DNA from 4 places in the Streptomyces sp. NPDC002566 genome. Region 3 is predicted to be linked to each of the others. Evidence: riboswitches for the same ligand, from Rfam matches in the RefSeq annotation. Region 3 holds a riboswitch; each other region holds the start of a gene.

Region 1 (4,185 bases), on a different contig from region 3:
GGCGAAGCCGCCCTCGTCGCCGAGGCCGGTGCTCAGGCCCTTGCGCTTCAGCACCTTCTTGAGGGTGTGGTAGACCTCGGCGCCCCAGCGCAGGGCCTCGGAGAAGGACTCCGCGCCGATCGGGGCGATCATGAACTCCTGGATGTCCACGTTGGTGTCGGCGTGCGAGCCGCCGTTCAGGATGTTCATCATCGGCACCGGCAGCAGGTGCGCGTTGGGGCCGCCCAGGTAGCGGAACAGCGGCAGGTCGCTGGCCTCGGAGGCGGCGTGGGCGACGGCGAGGGAGACGCCGAGGATGGCGTTGGCGCCGAGGGAGCCCTTGTTGTCGGTGGCGTCCAGGTCGAACATGGCCTGGTCGATCAGGCGCTGCTCGGTGGCGTCGTAGCCGACGAGCTCGGGGCCGATCTGCTCGATGACGGCGAGGACGGCCTTCTCGACACCCTTGCCGAGGTAGCGGTCGGGGTCACCGTCGCGGAGTTCGACGGCCTCGAAGGCGCCGGTGGAAGCGCCGGAGGGGACGGCGGCACGACCCGTGCTGCCGTCGTCGAGGCCGACCTCGACCTCGACCGTGGGGTTGCCTCGGGAGTCCAGGATTTCCCGGGCTACGACGACGTCGATGGACGGCACGAGCATCTCCTTCATGGGATGTGACGCTGGTTCGACTAGAGCCTAACCGCCCCGGGGCCGTCGGCAGCCGACCGACCGTCCCGTGGACAGACAGACGGTACACATTGTTCCCGGCCGGAACAAAGAGGGGTGGCGAGGAAGGCGGGCGAACACCGGGAGAACGCCCGGCGGCGGGAAGAACGAACCCCGCCCCGGTGCGTACGGGGGAGAACGCACCGGGGCGGGGAGCCTGTGGGGACGGGGGCGGCCCTCACGAGGCCCCGGGTGTGCGGGCCTCGCTCGTGAGGACGCTGCGGCTTCGGCCGGAGCCGGGCGTCACTTCAGGTGAAGCTGCTGGCCCGGGTAGATGAGGTTGGCGTCCTCGACGATGTCCTTGTTCAGCTCGAAGAGCTTGGCCCAGCCGCCGGCGACCTTCTGCTTGGTGGCGATGGTGCTCAGGGTGTCGCCCTCGACGACCTTGTACTCGCCGTCGCCCTTCTTGACCTTCTCGCCGGTCGGCGTGGTGACCGTCTTCTGGCTCTTGACGGCCGGACGCTCGGTCGAGCGGGAGGCGCTCTGCTTCTCGGTGGAGCGGCTGCCCGAGTCCGAGGAGCCGGAACCGCTGCCGGAGGAGCCGGAACCGGAGCCGCTGCCGGAGGAGCCGCCGGTGTACGCGGCGCCGGACAGGCCCTTGCCGCAGACCGGCCATGCGCCCTTGCCCTGGCTCGACAGGACCTTCTCGGCGACCTGGATCTGCTGCGACTTGCTCGCCTTGTCGGCGGTGGAGGCGTACTGCGTGCCGCCGTACGCGGACCAGGTGGAGGCGGAGAACTGCAGCCCGCCGTAGTAGCCGTTGCCGGTGTTGATGGACCAGTTGCCGCCCGACTCGCACTGGGCGACGGCGTCCCACTCGGAGGAGGTGGCGGCGGAGGCGTTGCCCGCGGCCATCAGCGGGGCGGCGATGGCGACGCCGGTGACACCGGCCAGCGCGGCGGCACGGGTGGCCTTGGCGGGACGACGGTGCTTGCCCTTGGCGGAAAACAGCATGGTGGATCCCCTCACCGACGCCTACGAGGTGAGCTGTCGGGTTCGGGCCGGTTGGGTTGCCCGGCCACTCCTCCGTCGGAGGCGTGGCTTCACCCCTAGCCGGATCCAGCTGAACCGCTGGGCCCGGCGCTTACCTTGGGTCCCCCGCTCCTGCCCGCGGCGCATGATGCGACGACTGTTCCCGGGCGGCCGTCGGCAGGATTCGGCGTAGCGGCAGCCGGGGCTCGGGTTGCCGAGCGGTCACGACCGTAGGCACGGAACCGACGGAATATCAAAGACGAGAGGGGCCTCTGAGACTCATCCCACACTTTCACCGAAACGGACATTTATGAGCGAAATGTGACGTGAACTCCCCCCGTTTCGGGGGGTTTTCGGCCCTCTTGATCCACTCCTCCGCCGGGTCAGCCGACCACGGTGACCAGGGTCTGACCGGGTGCGATGTCGGCCGGGTCGGCGCCGATGGAGTCCCGGTTGGCGTCGTAGAGGGCGCGCCATCCGCCGTCGACGCCAAGGGAGTCGGCGATGGAGTCCAGGGAGTCGCCGTCGCGGACGGTGTAGGTGCCCGCGGCGCCGAGGGGATTGGCGGCGTGGCGGCCGGAGGAGGGGGTGGTGTCGCCGGCACTCTCCTCCGCGGTGGAGCCGCGGTGGCGTCCGGAGCCGAGGGCGTCGGCGCCGGGCGCCTCGGCGTCGGCGGAGCCCGCGGTGAGGGAGCCGGTGTCGACGAGGCTCCAGGAACCGGCATCCTGACCGGACTTGTCCGACTCGTCCAGTTTCGGGGACTCGGTGGGCGAGCTGTCACCCGCCTGTGCCCCACCGGAGCCGGCCGCGCTGCCCGGCTTCGACGAGCCGTCACCCGCAGGGGAGGGCGATTCGGATGAACTGGACGAAGGGGAGGAAGGAGACGAAGGTGACACGGAGGGCGAAGACTGCGAATCACCCGCACTCTTCTCCGATCCGGCGGAGCCGCTGCCGGACTCCTGGGAGGAGCCCGAGGAACCGGAGCCTCTGGAGAGGTCGGCCAGGCCGGAGGTGATCGAGGAGTCGGACGAGTCGTCCGCGAGGCCGGTGTCCACGTCGCCCGTGGCCGCGTCGGCGGTGAGCCCGGAGGTCAGGCCGCAGGTGCCCCACGCGCCCACACCCTCGCCGGCGAGGACCTTCTGGGCGACGGCGATCTGCTGGTTGCGGCTGGCCAGGTCGGGACGCGAGGCGTAGTCGCTCCCGCCGTACTTGTCCCAGTCCTCCTGACTGAGCGACAGACCGCCGTACTCGCCGCCGCCCTGGTTCGCGCTCCAGGAGCCGCCGCTCTCGCACTCCGCCACCCGGTCCCACACGGTGCCGTCGGCCGCGCTCGCCGCCGAGGCGCCGAGCAGGGGGATGGCGATGGCGGAGCCGGTCACACCGGCCGCGACGATGAGGGCCGGGGCCTGGCGGGGGCGACGGTGACGACCGTTCCCGGTGAGCATGCGAACGCCTTTCTCGAGACAGCAGTGCCCTCGCGGCGAGCGAAAGAGGGTCGCCGCGTTGACGAGTGAACGTATCGGCAGACGATCGCTTGTCACAAGTTAATGCCGCGTAGATCACGTGAAGATCACAGAGTTGAGAATCGGTCACCTTCGTTTCGCAATCCGGTCACACGCCATCAGGTTTGGGAGCCGGCGCGAGGTCTTCGCGGAGTCACCGTTCGACCGGGGTGAACTCCACGGGGAGGGTGCGCAGTCCGCGCATGATGAGGCCGCCGCGCCACCTCAACTCCTCGGGTTCCACGGCCAGTCGGAGGTCGGGGAGACGGGTGAGGAGGGTCGCCAGCGCGGTCTGCCCCTCCAGCCGTGCGAGGGGCGCGCCGAGGCAGTAGTGGATGCCGTGGCCGTAGCCGAGGTGCTGGTTGTCACGGCGGCTCAGGTCGAGGGTGTCGGGTTCGGTGAAGCGTTCCGGATCGCGGTCGGCCGCGGCGAGGACGACGAGGACGGGATCGCCGGCGGCGATGTCCTGGCCGCCGATGCTGAGCGGGCGGGTGGCGAACCGCCAGGTGGCGAGCTCCACCGGGCCGTCGTAGCGCAGGAGTTCCTCCACGCCGTTCTCCAGCAGGGCGCGGTCGCCCGCGGCGAGGGAGTCCTGCAGGCGGTGGCGCTGACCGGGGTGGGTGAGCAGGGCGTAGGTGCCGTTCCCGATCAGGTTCACGGTGGTCTCGAACCCGGCGAACAGGAGGATGAACGCCATGGCGGCGGCCTCGTTCTCGGTGAGGTGCTCGCCGTGGTCGGAGGCGCGGATGAGACCGGAGATGAGGTCCTCGCCGGGGACGGGTTCCGGTGTGAGGGCCTCGCGTTTGCGGTGGATGAGCTCGGCGAGATAGCCGCGCATCTTCTTCACCGACCGCGCGACTCCGCCGCGCGGCCCCCCGCCGTGCCGGATCATCATCCCCGCCCAGTCCCGGAAGTCGTCCTGGTCCTCGCGGGGGACGCCCAGCAGGTCGCAGATGGCGTAGATGGGCAGCGGGAAGGCGAAGTCGTGGATGAGGTCGGCGCTCCCCCGCGC
Region 2 (4,185 bases), on a different contig from region 3:
ATGTGACCTACGCGACCGTAGGCAAGGGTTGACTGGCGGTGAGAAAGGACACCCCTAAAGAATTTGCCAATCAAGGAATAAGGGACCACACGCGGAAGTCGTCGATGCGGAAGTGGCTCCACGTGGTGCGGAACGCGAAGTGCCCGCCGGTGTAGGGCTCGGGGTCGGTGTGGTCGAACACGAGCCGCCCGTTGTTCCACCACTGGACGGTGGAGCCGTCGGACACGATGCGGACGTGGTTCGGCTCGCCCGCGACGAGCAGCGGCTCGGTGTAGTCGTACAGCAGCGGCCGTTCCCCCGGCCGGCCGACGTAACGGCGCATCCGGGTCGTGGTGTTGGAGTTGGCGCCGTAGCCGACGTAGTACGTCGTGAGGTGGTCGTACTCCGCGAGGGCGCCGCCCCTGGGCGTGGCGAAGAGGTCGTCCGGGGAACGGACGTCGACGGCGTTCCAGAAGTTGTTGAGGTCGGAGACGCGGTCGTTGGCCCCGCCGGCGGAGACGGGGGTCGCCGTGTACTGGAGGACGTACGGTCCTTCGAGCCGCTCCCGGTACCAGATCGTCGCGCCGGCGGGCACGTCCACCTCGAGGGTGCCCCGGGAGGCGGTGACCGTGCCGCCGTTCTCCAGTTCCACGGCCCACCGGCACAGGCCGTGCCGGAAGTCGTCGTGGGCGACGAGCCGACGGCACCGGGGCGCGCCGCCTGCGGGGGCGGCGTTCGCGGTGGCCGCGGGGGCGATCGCGGCAAGGGCGGCGCCGGCGGCCAGGGCGCCGAACGCTCTGCGCGAGGTCGTCATGGGGGAACGGCTCCTTCGTGACGCGCGGAGTACGGCGGACAGCGCGGAAAGCGCTTGCCCGCCGACGGGCGGAGCTCACTGTGCCCTCGCCCCGCCACCGCTGTCGACACCCCGGGAGCCCTGCCACGAGACCGCAATACGACGATCACGGACTCGTGGCGGCCACGGGGGCCCGTCAGCCGACGGAGACGCCGCGCGCGCGGAGGTAGGCGACCGGGTCGACGTCGGAGCCGTAGTCCGGCGTGGTGCGGATCTCGAAGTGCAGGTGCGGTCCGGTCACGTTGCCGGTCGAGCCGGAGAGGCCGACCTGCTGGCCGGGGAAGACGCTCTGGCCGGCCGAGACGGAGAGCGCGGAGAGGTGGGCGTACTGGGCGTAGTGGCCGTCGGCGAGCCGGATGACGACCTGGTTGCCGTACGCGCCGCCCCAGCCCGCGGAGACGACCGTGCCCGCGCCGACGGCCTTGAGGGTGGTGCCGGTCGGGACGACGAAGTCGACGCCGGTGTGGTAGCCGCTGGACCACATGCTGCCGGACATCCGGTACGGGGTGCCGACGGACGCGTCGGACACGGGGAGGCGGAAGCCGGAGACGTTGCCGCCGCCGCGGGTGGTCTGGCCGGCCGACGCCTTCGTGGCGGACCGCGAAGAGTGCGACGACTTCGAGGAGTGCGAGGAGTGCGAAGACTTCGAAGAGTGGGAGGACTTCGGGGCGGACGACTTCGAGGAGTGCACCGAGCGCGAGCTCTTCGACGCCGTGTCACCGGAACCGGCGGCGCCCGCGGAACCGGCCGCCGCCCGCTTGCCGATCGACAGCTTCAGACCGGGGTGGATGAGCGAGGGGTCCTCACCGACGGCCTCGCGGTTGTCGGCGTACAGCTTCTGCCAGCCGCCGCGCACGTGCTGCTCGTCCGCGATCCGGGAGAGGTAGTCGCCGGACCGGACCGTGTAGGTCGTGGTGTTCGCCGCGGCCGGGGCCTCGGCCGCGGCGGAGCGCTGCGCGACCGGGACGGTCTGCACGGGCTTGTCCGAGACGGAGGAGACGGACTGGGCCGCCGACTGGGCGGGAGCCGCGTGGGCGCCGGCGGCGCCTATGAGCGGGAGGGCGAGTGCCGCGCCGCCGGTGCCGGCGGCGGCGATGGAACGGCTGAAGCGCGGGGCCTTGGGACGGCGGTGCTTACCCTTCGCGGGCATGGCGGGTTCCTCTCCGGCGCCTGCGAGGTGAGCTGTCGGGTGCGGGCTGGAGATGCCCGGCCGCGCCGGAGCGCGGCTTTACCCCAAGCCTGTTCCGGAGACCGGAACAGGCGGTCGTGCCTGTGGGTCCCCCGCTCCTGCCGTGGACGGGTGAGTGTCTGCGGGTTCCGGTCGGCGGCAGGATTCGGCGTCCGTCCGGATTGGCGTGAAACCTAAGCGACCCGGACACGCGGCGACAAGCGACACGTGCCCCGGTGACGTCCGCGTCGTGATCCGCTGCGCCGCGCTCCCGTCACACTCCGTGCACCAGGTGACGGATTCTGCGGGAAACGCCCATGAAAACTCCACGAATTACGTGAACATGGCTAATGACGCACGGTCACGAATATGACGCTGCTCACGCCGCACCGTTCCAGCGCCCCTTATTCCAGACCGAGTTGAACGAAGAACTCCAATGCGGGTAGAGCGCTCAAATGCGACGCAGACGGACAACCGTCGCATCGAGGTCACCACGCAGTCCCGTGCGCAACCCGTGATGCAACAGCACCGCCCCTCGGTGCACTTCGCCCGTTTCGAGGCATTCGTACGACGCCTTCGGGTCCAGGCCGCGCAACCGCACCGCCGGCGCCGGCTCACCGTAGCGCTGCGCCTGGAGCCAGGCGAGGACGACGCTCTCGTCCCCGCGCACGTACTGCACCGCGCTCAGGCCGCCCTCGGGGGCGCGCAGCCGGTGGAGGTCGCCGTGCTGGACGAGGGGCCGGATCTCCTTGTAGAGATCCACCCAGCGCCGGGCCTCGGCGAGTTCCTCCTCGGTCCACTCGGACAGGTCGCCGCCGACGCCGAGCACTCCCGCCATCGCGCTGACGAACCGGAACCGCAGCGAGCTGACGCGGCCGTTGAGCTGGGTGTTGGGACTGTCGGTGACCCAGGCGGCCATCACCCGCGCGGGATGGATCTGACTGAAGCCGTGCTGGATGGCGAGCCGGTCCAGCGGGTCGGTGTTGTCGGAGGTCCACACCTGGTCGGTACGGCTCATGATCCCGAGGTCGATCCGCCCGCCGCCGCCCGAGCAGGACTCGAAGGCGACACCGGGGTGTGCCTCCCGCAACCGGTCCAACAGGGCGTACAGGCCGCGCACATGGTCCACCCAGAGCCGCTGCGGATACGGGTCGTCCGGCCAGCCGGCGTCGGTGAAGCAGCGGTTGAAGTCCCACTTGACGTAGTCGATCGGCGCACTGGACAGCAGGGTGTCGAGCCGCTGCCAGAGGTACTCACGGACGTCCTCGCGGGCGAGGTTGAGGACCAGTTGGTTGCGCAGTTCCGTCCGCTTGCGGCCCGGCTGGAACTGCACCCAGTCGGGGTGCGCCCGGTACAGGTCGCTGTCCGGGTTGACCATCTCGGGCTCGACCCAGATGCCGAACTGCATGCCGAGCGCGTGCACGTACTCGGCGAGCGGCTTCAGGCCCTTGGGGAAGCGGTCCGGGTTGGGCGTCCAGTCGCCGAGCCCCGCGTGGTCGCCGGTGCGCGCGCCGAACCAGCCGTCGTCGACCACGAACAGCTCGACGCCGACGGCCGCGGCGCGGCGGGCGAGAGTGGCCTGCTGCTCCTCGGAGATGTCGAAGTAGGTGGCCTCCCAGGAGTTGAACAGCACCGGCCGGTCGCGCTCGGCGTCGGGGATCACGTGGGCGCGCTGGTAGGCGTGCCAGGCGCGGCTGGCGCCCCCGAAGCCCTCGTCGGTCCACAGGCCGGCGAAGACGGGCGTGGTGAACTCCTCGCCGGGAGCGAGCAGCAGCAGGCCCGAGTCGTCGTGGCCGGCGCCGCCGGTGATCTGCACGCGCGCGTCGGGCAGTTGGGCGACGGAGATCCGCCAGGACCCGGACCAGCCCAGGGCGCAGCCGTAGACCTCGCCGCGCTCCTCGGTGGCGTCGGCGTCCAGGGCGACCCAGGGCAGGTGCTGGTGGCTGGTGTGGCCGCGGCGGCTGCCGATGACCTTCTCGCCGTAGGTGAGGGGCGCGCGGGTGAGCCGGGACTCCGCGGCCCAGCGGCCGTGCAGCTGGGACAGCCGCCAGCCGTCGCGGTCGGGGAGCGTCCAGACGGCGGAGTCGGCGCGCAGCAGCTCCAGCGGCTCGTCGCCCTGTCCGCCCTCGTGGCGAAGGGTCGTCCAGCGCTCCACGACGTCGCCGCGCATCCGGTAGTGCAGGGT
Region 3 (4,185 bases):
CGAGCGCCGGGACGAGCCCGATCGTCGCCGCCGCGACGCCCACCACGGTGACCGGGACGACGTACCGCACGGCCTTGCGTCGTCCGACGGGCAGGTCGTCGGCCTCCCCGGCGTGCGTGCGGTCGTCGGATGCGAACGGTGCCATGTGTGCCTTACCTCCGTCGTCGGCGGCGGCTGGTCATCTCGGGTGCGACGGTCCCCACCACAAGCCGCCATTCTCACCCGAATCGGTGAGCGGTGGTGATTTCCGTGGTTTCCATATGACCAAACAACCCGCCTCGATACGTCAACCCGAGGGCGCAACTACGCGTACGCCTGCGGTATGACACGGGGGTTGAGCGGGTGGGGGTACCCGTAGGGGGCGGAGGGGGATCTGACGGGGTGAAGGGATTCCCAGGGGGCCGCTCAGGGGCGAAGGGATTCCCAGGGGGGCGCTCAGGGGTGAAGGGATTCCCAGGGGGGTCGCTCAGGGGGTGGAGGCGCGTGCCCTCGAGTGGCGGGGCGTCACCCCGCCCGGTGCACCACCGCGTCGCACAGCTCCAGCAGCGCCCGCTTCGCCTCGCACTCCCGCAGCGGCGCCAGCGCGGCCCGCGCCTCCTTGGCGTACCGCACGGTGTCCGCGCGGGCCTGCTCCAGCGCCGGGTGGGCCCGGAGGGCGGCCAGCGCCTCCGCGTGCCGCGCGTCGTCGCTGAGGTCGGAGTCGAGCAGTTCGCAGAGCGCGATGTCCTCCGGCAGCGACAGCCGCTCCGCGCGCTCCCGCAGCCGCAGCACCGGCAGCGTGGGGATGCCCTCCCGCAGGTCCGTCCCGGGCGTCTTGCCCGACTCGTGCGAGTCCGAGGCGATGTCCAGGACGTCGTCCGCGAGCTGGAAGGCGACCCCGAGCCGCTCCCCGTACTGGGTGAGCACGTCGACGACCGTCTCGTCGGCGCCGGACATCATCGCGCCGAAGCGGCACGCCACCGCGACCAGGGAGCCGGTCTTGCCGCCCAGCACGTCGAGGTAGTGCTCGACCGGGTCCCGGCCGTCCGTCGGACCGGCCGTCTCCAGGATCTGGCCGGTGACCAGCCGTTCGAACGCCTCCGCCTGCACCCGGACCGCCTCGGGCCCGAGGTCGGCGAGGATGTGGGAGGCGCGGGCGAAGAGGAAGTCGCCGGTGAGCACCGCGACCGAGTTGCCCCACCGCGTGTTCGCGCTGGACACCCCGCGCCGCACCTCGGCCTCGTCCATCACGTCGTCGTGGTACAGCGTGGCCAGGTGGGTCAGCTCGACGACCACGGCGGACGGCACGATGCCCGGCGCGTGCCGGTCCCCGAACTGCGCCGACAGCATCACCAGCAGGGGCCGGAACCGCTTCCCGCCCGCCTTCACCAGATGCTGCGCGGCCTCGGTGATGAAGGGGACCGCACTCTTGGTGGCCTCGAACAGGCCTTCCTCGACAGCCGCCAATCCGGCCTGGACATCGGCTTCCAGAGCCTGGTCCCGCACGCTCAGCCCAAACGGCCCGACGACGGTCACGAGGGGTCTCCTGTCTGCTGGTGTCCGCTGGCGCTCACACGGTTTGTCGATAGGTCGCCGACCTCACTCAAGTCAGCGTATCCGGTCATGTTTCGATCACCGATAAGCCCCCACGTCCCCCGGCCCCACGTCGCCCGACCGGGAGGTGCCGCGTCCGGCCCGCGAAGCGCCGGTACCCCGGAAACTCCCCTCCACCCCGCCGACCGACGACGACCCCCGATGTGCCGAATCTCACGACGCCCGCCAAATAAATCGGAACCTGGGCACTAAATCAGACATTCCGCTCCGTTAATTCCATCGGATTCCGCTCACGCCCTTTTAAAAGCGACTTGGAACCCGATGTCCGATTTAGTCGGTCTTGTCATCGCGGGTGAGTTGGCTCACTTCACCGCCGGAGGCGCGGGAATCCGCCAGCCCCTGGATCCCCCACCGCGTCACGCGAGTTGACGCTTGCCGAATGCAAAGGATCAAGCGCCCCATAAACACCAGACCAAGGTCAATAGGGGTTTTCCGTGATTCCGACACTTGTTTCGGACATGTGCTCTCGCATACGTTCCCGGCCAGCCGGACAGACGCCTCATCCTGCCGCCGTCCGGCGACTTCCATCGACGAACCACTCGCGCACGGCAGGAGCGGGGGACTCAGGCAGAACGCCGGACCGGAGTACGTCACGCACGTGCCGGGCCGGCTCGGGGTGAAGTCGTGTCGCCGTGCCCCACGGCGCCGACCGGGCAGCTCTCGCCCGAACCCGACAGCTCACCCCGCAGGCGCCGGAGAGGAACGTCCCCATGTCCGCTGCCGCTCAGCACCGCCGCCGCTTCATCCGCGCCATCGCCGTCGCCTGCGCCGGCGTCGCCGCGCTCGCCCTCCCCGTCGCCGGAGCGAGCACCGCCTCGGCCGCCACCACCGCCGCCCCCGAGACCACGCTCGCCGGCTACCCCAACAACCTGGACGGGTGGATCCGCCAGTCGCTCGCCATCATGGCCGAGAAGAAGATCCCGGGCACCTACCACGGCATCTACCGCAACATCATCCGCGAGTCCTCGGGCAACCCGAACGCCATCAACCTGTGGGACTCCAACGCGGCGAAGGGCACCCCGTCCAAGGGGCTGCTCCAGGTCATCGACCCGACCTTCGCCGCGTACCACGTCGCCGGCACCGCGTACGACCCCTACGACCCGGTCGCCAACATCACCGCCGCCTGCAACTACGCGGCGGCCCGGTACGGCTCCATCGACAACGTCTTCGGCGCGTACTAGACGTACCCGTAGGACCCGGAGACCCGCAGTACCCGGGGCTCCGTAGACACGTAGGACCCGTAGACACGTAGGACCCGTAGCCCCGTAGGACCCGTAGCCCCGCAGGGTCCGTGCGTCTAGGGGAAGAGTCGTTCGAGGACGACGGCCACGCCGTCGTCCTCGTTCGACGCCGTCACCTCGTCGGCCACCGCCTTGAGCTCGGGGTGGGCGTTCGCCATCGCCACGCCGCGCGCCGCCCAGTCGAACATGGGGATGTCGTTGGGCATGTCGCCGAAGGCGAGCGTGTCCTGAGGCCGCAGACCGAGGTGCTCGGCGGCCAGGGCGAGTCCCGTCGCCTTGGTGACGCCGGACGGCTGGAGTTCCACCGTGCCCGGCCCCGACATGGTGACGGTGGCGAGCGAACCCACCACCGAGCGGGCCGTCGCCGCCAACTCGTCGTCGGACAGGGTGGGATGGCGCAGCAGCACCTTGCTGATCGGCTCGCACCACAGGTCCTCGCGCGAGTCGACCCGCAGGGCCGGCAGGGTCGGGTGCGGCATCCGGTAGCCCGGCTCGATGAGGGTCAGCCCGTCGACGCCGTTCTGGTCGACCGCCGCGTACACCTGGCCGACCTCGGCCTCGATCTTGCCCAGGGCCACCTCGGCCAGCTCCCGGTCCAGGGTGACCGACCACAGCAGGCGGTCCGCCGCGATGTCGTACACCTGCGCGCCCTGTCCGCACACCGCGAGCCCCCTGCTCCGCAGGATCCTCAGCAGCGGCCGCACCCGTGGTGCCGGGCGGCCGGTCACCACGAGGTGACGGGCGCCGGCGGCCGCGACCCGTGCGAGCGCGTCGAGCGACCGGTCGGAGAACGTGTCGTCGTCGCGGAGCAGCGTTCCGTCCAGGTCGGTGGCGATGAGGGTGTACGCGGAGCGCGCGGCATATGCGTGAGGTGCGGCCATGACCAGAGAATACGGATCCCGGACACCCTCAACTCACCGCCGATTCAACCGTTCCGCAGGGAGGGAAAGGGCGGTTCTGCACCGGTTGGCAACAACATGGTCCGCTACCTACCGCTCGCACCGTCTGGAGGGGTACCGTCCACAGTGTCCGGGGGGACTTGATCGGGGGGTCAGGTTGAACAGTGGACGTATCCGTGTGCTGGAGCCGGAGGATCTCGGCGAGGGGGAACGGGAGCGGTGGCGCGCGCTGCGCGCGGCGTCGACCGCTCCACGCAACCCCTTCATGGAACCCGAGTTCGCCGACGCAGTGGGGCGCGTGCGCCCGCGCACGCGTGTGGCGGTGGTGTACGAGGGGCGCGAACCGGTCGGCTTCCTGCCCCACGAGCGGGGCCCGCTGGGACGGGGGCAGGCCCTCGCGTACGGCGTCTGCGACGCGCAGGGGGCCGTACTGAGCCCGGGGCTCCGGCTGG
Region 4 (4,185 bases), on a different contig from region 3:
CCGCCGGCCCCGCTCGGTCTCGAGGTGCTTGGCGGCGCCCTCGGCCCGCGCGCTGTCGACCGTCGCGCCGGGCCGGTACTTGCCGGTGAGGAAGCCGGAGGCGAGCGAGAAGTAGGGGACGGCGGCGAGACCGGCCTCGGCGGCGGTCTCCTGCAGCGCGCCCTCGTAGGTGTCGCGGGAGACCAGGTTGTAGTGGGGCTGGAGGGCCACGTACCGGGCGAGTCCCTCGCGGTCGGAGAACTCAAGGGAGGCGCGCAGTCGCTCGGGCGAGATGTTGGAGGCGGCGATGTGCCGCACCTTGCCCGCTTTCACCAGCTCGTCGAGCGCGCCGACGATCTCCTCGACGGGGACCTCGGGCTTGTCGAAGTGGGTGTAGTAGAGGTCGATGTGGTCGGTGCCGAGGCGGCGGAGGGAGGCGTCGGCGGCGGCCTTGATGTTGGCGGCGGTCAGCCCCTGGTAGTCGGGGTGCTGGCTGACCTTCGTCGCGACGACGACGTCGTCGCGGTTGCCGCGCGCACGGAGCCACTTGCCGATGAGCGTCTCGGACTCACCGCCGCTGTTGCCCTCGACCCAGGCGGAGTAGGAGTCGGCGGTGTCGAGGAAGTTGCCGCCTGCGGCCGTGTAGGCGTCCAGGACGGCGAAGGTGGCCGCCTCGTCGGCGGTCCAGCCGAAGACGTTGCCCCCGAGGGCCAGCGGGAAGACCTCGAGGTCGGAGGAACCTAGCTTGCGCAGAGAAGTCATGCCTCACTTCAACGCGAAGGCCGGAGGTGCGCATTCCGCACCTCCGGCCAAGAGTTCGCAAACGTCAGGACAACCTCAGGGGTTGAGTCCCTTGTCCCGCAGCCAGGCCGCCGGGTCGATGCCGGAGCTGCCGCCGCCGGGGTGCACCTCGAGGTGGAGGTGGGCGCCGGTGACGTTGCCGGTGGCGCCGACGCGGCCGATGACCTCGCCGGTGGTGACCTTCTGGCCGACGCTGACGCTGATGGAGGACTGGTGGGCGAACCAGATCTCGGTGCCGTCGTCCAGGGTCAGCTCGGTCTTGTACCCGTACGACCCGTCCCAGCCGGCCGAGGTGATCGTGCCGCTGTGCACGGCCTTGATCAGGGTGCCGGTGGGGGCGGCGAAGTCGAGCCCGGTGTGGTGCCCGGAGGACCAGTAGGCGCCGGCCTCGCCGAACGTCGAGGTGAGGGTGTACGAGGAGGTCGGCAGCGTGTACTGGCCGGCGAGCTTGGCCAGGCGTGCGGCCTCGGCCTTCTCCGCGGCTTCCTCGGCGGCCTTCTGCTTCGCGGCGGCGGCCTTGGCCTCCGCCTCCTCCTTGGCCTTCGCGGCGGCGTCAGCCTGGGCCTTGACGGCGGCCGCCTTGGCGGCCTCGGCCGCCTTGGCCTCGATCTGGGTCTGCTGCGACTCGGCCTGCGCCATGATCCGGCTGCGGAGCACCTCGCCGGCGTCGGCGGTGCTCTCGGCGACGGTCTGGTCCGCGGTCGCGGTGGCCACCGGCTCGGCGGTGACGCTGCCGAAGGCGGCGAGGGCCGGTGCGCTCTCCTGGGGGGTGTCATCGTCGGAGATGAGGGAACCCACGGAGGGGAGGTCCGGCATGGAGATGGAGACCGGCGGCTTGCCGGTGTTGGCGCTGGCCATGCCGGCGCCGCCGACTGCGGCTATGACGCCGACGCCGAGAACCGTGGAGCTACGGGCGAGTCCGCCGCGCTGCTTGGCGACACGATGCCGGCCGCGAACCGGGCGAACGGACTCCGCGGTGGGGTTCCATTCCTCCCAGGGGCCCTCGTCGGTGCGGTAGCTGCCATAGCCGAACGTCTGGCTGGGCACGGAGGGGGCTTCTGCGGCAGGCCGGTTGGACGCCACGCGGGCGTACTCCTTTCCTTCCGTCGCCTACCGGGTTAGCTGACGGGTTCGGAGCGGGAAGGTCTCCTACGCGCGTAAACCGGCCGTTGTCATACGGCGGCTTCGCGTGATTCACCCCATGGTGGTGGTTCCCCGGTTCCCTTGCGGGATTCGGCGCGTGCGCACGGAGCCGACTCTTGTGTCGGCTGGGACGACCGCGCTGCGTTATCGAACGTTAATAGACGCAGGGGCATGTTTCCAAGCCGTTCTTCTTGATCAACAACATTTCTGGCCTGGACGTTCTCCCCATGAGCGGTGAAAAACGGGCGAGTTGACCGCCCCTCCACCCCTACGGGTCACTCCTGAACCGGACACCACAAGTGACGGGCGCCCGGACGCCATGCGCAGGGCGCTCATGCGGTCACACTATGTGACGGCGATCAAGGGAGTCATCCCTCCCGGGCGGTACACGGGGTAGCCCTCCGGAGGGAGACGCACCGAGGGCCGGAACCCAATGGGTTCCGGCCCTCGGCCTTCAGTAGCGGGGACAGGATTTGAACCTGCGACCTCTGGGTTATGAGCCCAGCGAGCTACCGAGCTGCTCCACCCCGCGTCGGTATGACACCAGTGTAGACCATGCGCGGGACCCCGAATGACCACCGCCCGGATCAGGGGCGCTCAGGGCCCGGGCGGGCCGGAAACCGGGGCGCGCTCAGGGTGCCGTCAGGTGGCTGTTGGGAACTCTGGCACGCTCCTCGTACTCGGGCAGCACCAGCACTTCCACTCCCGCGGAAGCCAGCAGCCCGCTGCCGTCGGCCTCGCGGACGAAGGTGTCCGGCTCCCGCCAGGCCGTCGCCACACGGCGGACGCCCGCGTCCAGGATCAGACGGGCGCAGGGGGCCGGCCGGGAGGAGCGCTGCGCGCAGGGCTCCAGGCTGCTGTACACGGTCGCCGTCGCCAGCCGGGGGTCCGCGGGGTCGATCTTCGCGAGGGCCGCCTCCTCCGCGTGGACGACCGGGTCGCCGGCCTCCCGCGAGTGACCGCGCGCCAGCTCCGTCCCGTCGGCGGCCACCACCACCGCGCCCACGCTGAACGCGGTCCGCGACGGCGGGCAGGCGGCCGCCAGCTCACAGGCGAGGGCCAGCCAGTGCCGGTCGGCGGCGACGGGCAGCGGTCCGGTGCCGGGCGCGGTGGGCTCGTAGCGGGTGAGGACGACGTCCTCGATGCGCCGCGTCTCGACCAGCCGCAGCCGTCCGCCCTGGTAGCCGCCGGGCCCGAAGAGCCGGGGCGCGCCCGCGTCGCCCACGAAGAGGGGAGCCAGGACGAGCTGGATCTCGTCGGCGAGGCCCTGCTGGAGGAGCTGGGTGTGGATCGTCCCGCCGCCCTCGACCATGAGGCGCCGCACGCCCCGGACGTCATGCAGGTGTTCGAGGAGCCGGCGCCAGTCCAGGGCGGGGCCGAGCGGGACGACGTCGGCGGCGATGCCGAGCGAGCGGGCGCGCCCGGCTCCCTCGTCGGTGGTGTAGACGACCTTCTCGCCGCCCGTGCGCCAGAAGTTCGCCGCCGGGTCCAGCTCGCCGGAGCCGCTGACCGTGACCTTGAGCGGGTACTCAGGGCGGCCCGAAGCGACCCGGGCAGCCCTGCGGTCCGGGGAGTTGACCAGGAGCCGGGGGTTGTCCGCGCGGATGGTGCCGGCGCCGACCAGGATGGCGTCCACCGAGGCGCGCACCTCGTCGACCCGGTCGAAGTCGGCGGGACTGGAGAGCAGCAGGCGATCGGGGCCGGTGTCGTCCAGGTAGCCGTCGAGGGAGACGGCGGCGGACAGCAGGACGTACGGGTACGGCATCGCGCGACCTCTCCCTTGGTTCAAGTTTGAAGCAAACTTACACTGGTGGCATGACGACCCGCTGGCTCACCCCCGAGGAGCAGCGCGCCTGGCGCGCTTACGTCGCCGGCTACCTCCTCCTGGAGGACGCCATCGACCGGCAGCTCCAGCAGGAGGCCGGCATGCCCCATCTCTACTACTCCATCCTCGCGAACCTCTCCGAGTCGCCGGAACGCCGGCTGCGGATGACGGACCTCGCCGAACGGCTGAAGATCACCCGCAGCCGGCTGACGTACGCGGTCACCCGGCTGGAGAAGGACGGGCTGCTGCGGCGCGAGGACTGCCGCTGGGACAGGCGGGGAAGCGTCGCGGTCCTGACCGACGAGGGCATGACGGTCCTGGAGAACACGGCGCCCGGCCATGTCGACACGGTCCGGGCCTTCCTGTTCGACCGGCTCACGCCGGAGCAGGTGGGGCAACTGGAGGAGATCTTCACGCAGGTCACGCGGGGACTCCAG

The links. A riboswitch is a leader RNA that binds a small molecule or an ion and turns the genes downstream of it on or off. The one in region 3 is predicted to bind cyclic di-AMP.
Region 1: linked by a shared signal. The riboswitch ahead of ACFYXA_RS23760 (transglycosylase family protein) and the one ahead of ACFYXA_RS20820 (transglycosylase SLT domain-containing protein) in region 3 are both predicted to bind cyclic di-AMP.
Region 2: linked by a shared signal. The riboswitch ahead of ACFYXA_RS03750 (peptidoglycan DD-metalloendopeptidase family protein) and the one ahead of ACFYXA_RS20820 (transglycosylase SLT domain-containing protein) in region 3 are both predicted to bind cyclic di-AMP.
Region 4: linked by a shared signal. The riboswitch ahead of ACFYXA_RS24195 (M23 family metallopeptidase) and the one ahead of ACFYXA_RS20820 (transglycosylase SLT domain-containing protein) in region 3 are both predicted to bind cyclic di-AMP.

The regions. Positions count from the first base shown of each region.
Region 1 covers NZ_JBIARD010000005.1:486,646-490,830, reverse strand. Annotated here, with positions in the region: gene eno (phosphopyruvate hydratase) at 1-627, opposite strand, end outside; gene ACFYXA_RS23760 (transglycosylase family protein) at 943-1,653, opposite strand; cyclic di-AMP (ydaO/yuaA leader) riboswitch at 1,657-1,825, opposite strand; gene ACFYXA_RS23755 (transglycosylase family protein) at 2,055-3,116, opposite strand; gene ACFYXA_RS23750 (cytochrome P450) at 3,328-4,185, opposite strand, start outside.
Region 2 covers NZ_JBIARD010000001.1:872,262-876,446, reverse strand. Annotated here, with positions in the region: gene ACFYXA_RS03755 (DUF6250 domain-containing protein) at 71-793, opposite strand; gene ACFYXA_RS03750 (peptidoglycan DD-metalloendopeptidase family protein) at 969-1,982, opposite strand; cyclic di-AMP (ydaO/yuaA leader) riboswitch at 1,987-2,145, opposite strand; gene ACFYXA_RS03745 (alpha-galactosidase) at 2,452-4,185, opposite strand, start outside.
Region 3 covers NZ_JBIARD010000004.1:795,618-799,802, forward strand. Annotated here, with positions in the region: gene ACFYXA_RS20810 (outer membrane lipoprotein carrier protein LolA) at 1-145, opposite strand, end outside; gene ACFYXA_RS20815 (polyprenyl synthetase family protein) at 505-1,515, opposite strand; cyclic di-AMP (ydaO/yuaA leader) riboswitch at 2,157-2,300, shown strand; gene ACFYXA_RS20820 (transglycosylase SLT domain-containing protein) at 2,304-2,774, shown strand; gene ACFYXA_RS20825 (HAD family hydrolase) at 2,891-3,715, opposite strand; gene ACFYXA_RS20830 (GNAT family N-acetyltransferase) at 3,891-4,185, shown strand, end outside.
Region 4 covers NZ_JBIARD010000006.1:18,702-22,886, forward strand. Annotated here, with positions in the region: gene ACFYXA_RS24190 (aldo/keto reductase) at 1-741, opposite strand, end outside; gene ACFYXA_RS24195 (M23 family metallopeptidase) at 817-1,863, opposite strand; cyclic di-AMP (ydaO/yuaA leader) riboswitch at 1,871-2,029, opposite strand; tRNA gene ACFYXA_RS24200 (tRNA-Met) at 2,382-2,455, opposite strand; gene ACFYXA_RS24205 (dihydrofolate reductase family protein) at 2,555-3,688, opposite strand; gene ACFYXA_RS24210 (MarR family transcriptional regulator) at 3,739-4,185, shown strand, end outside.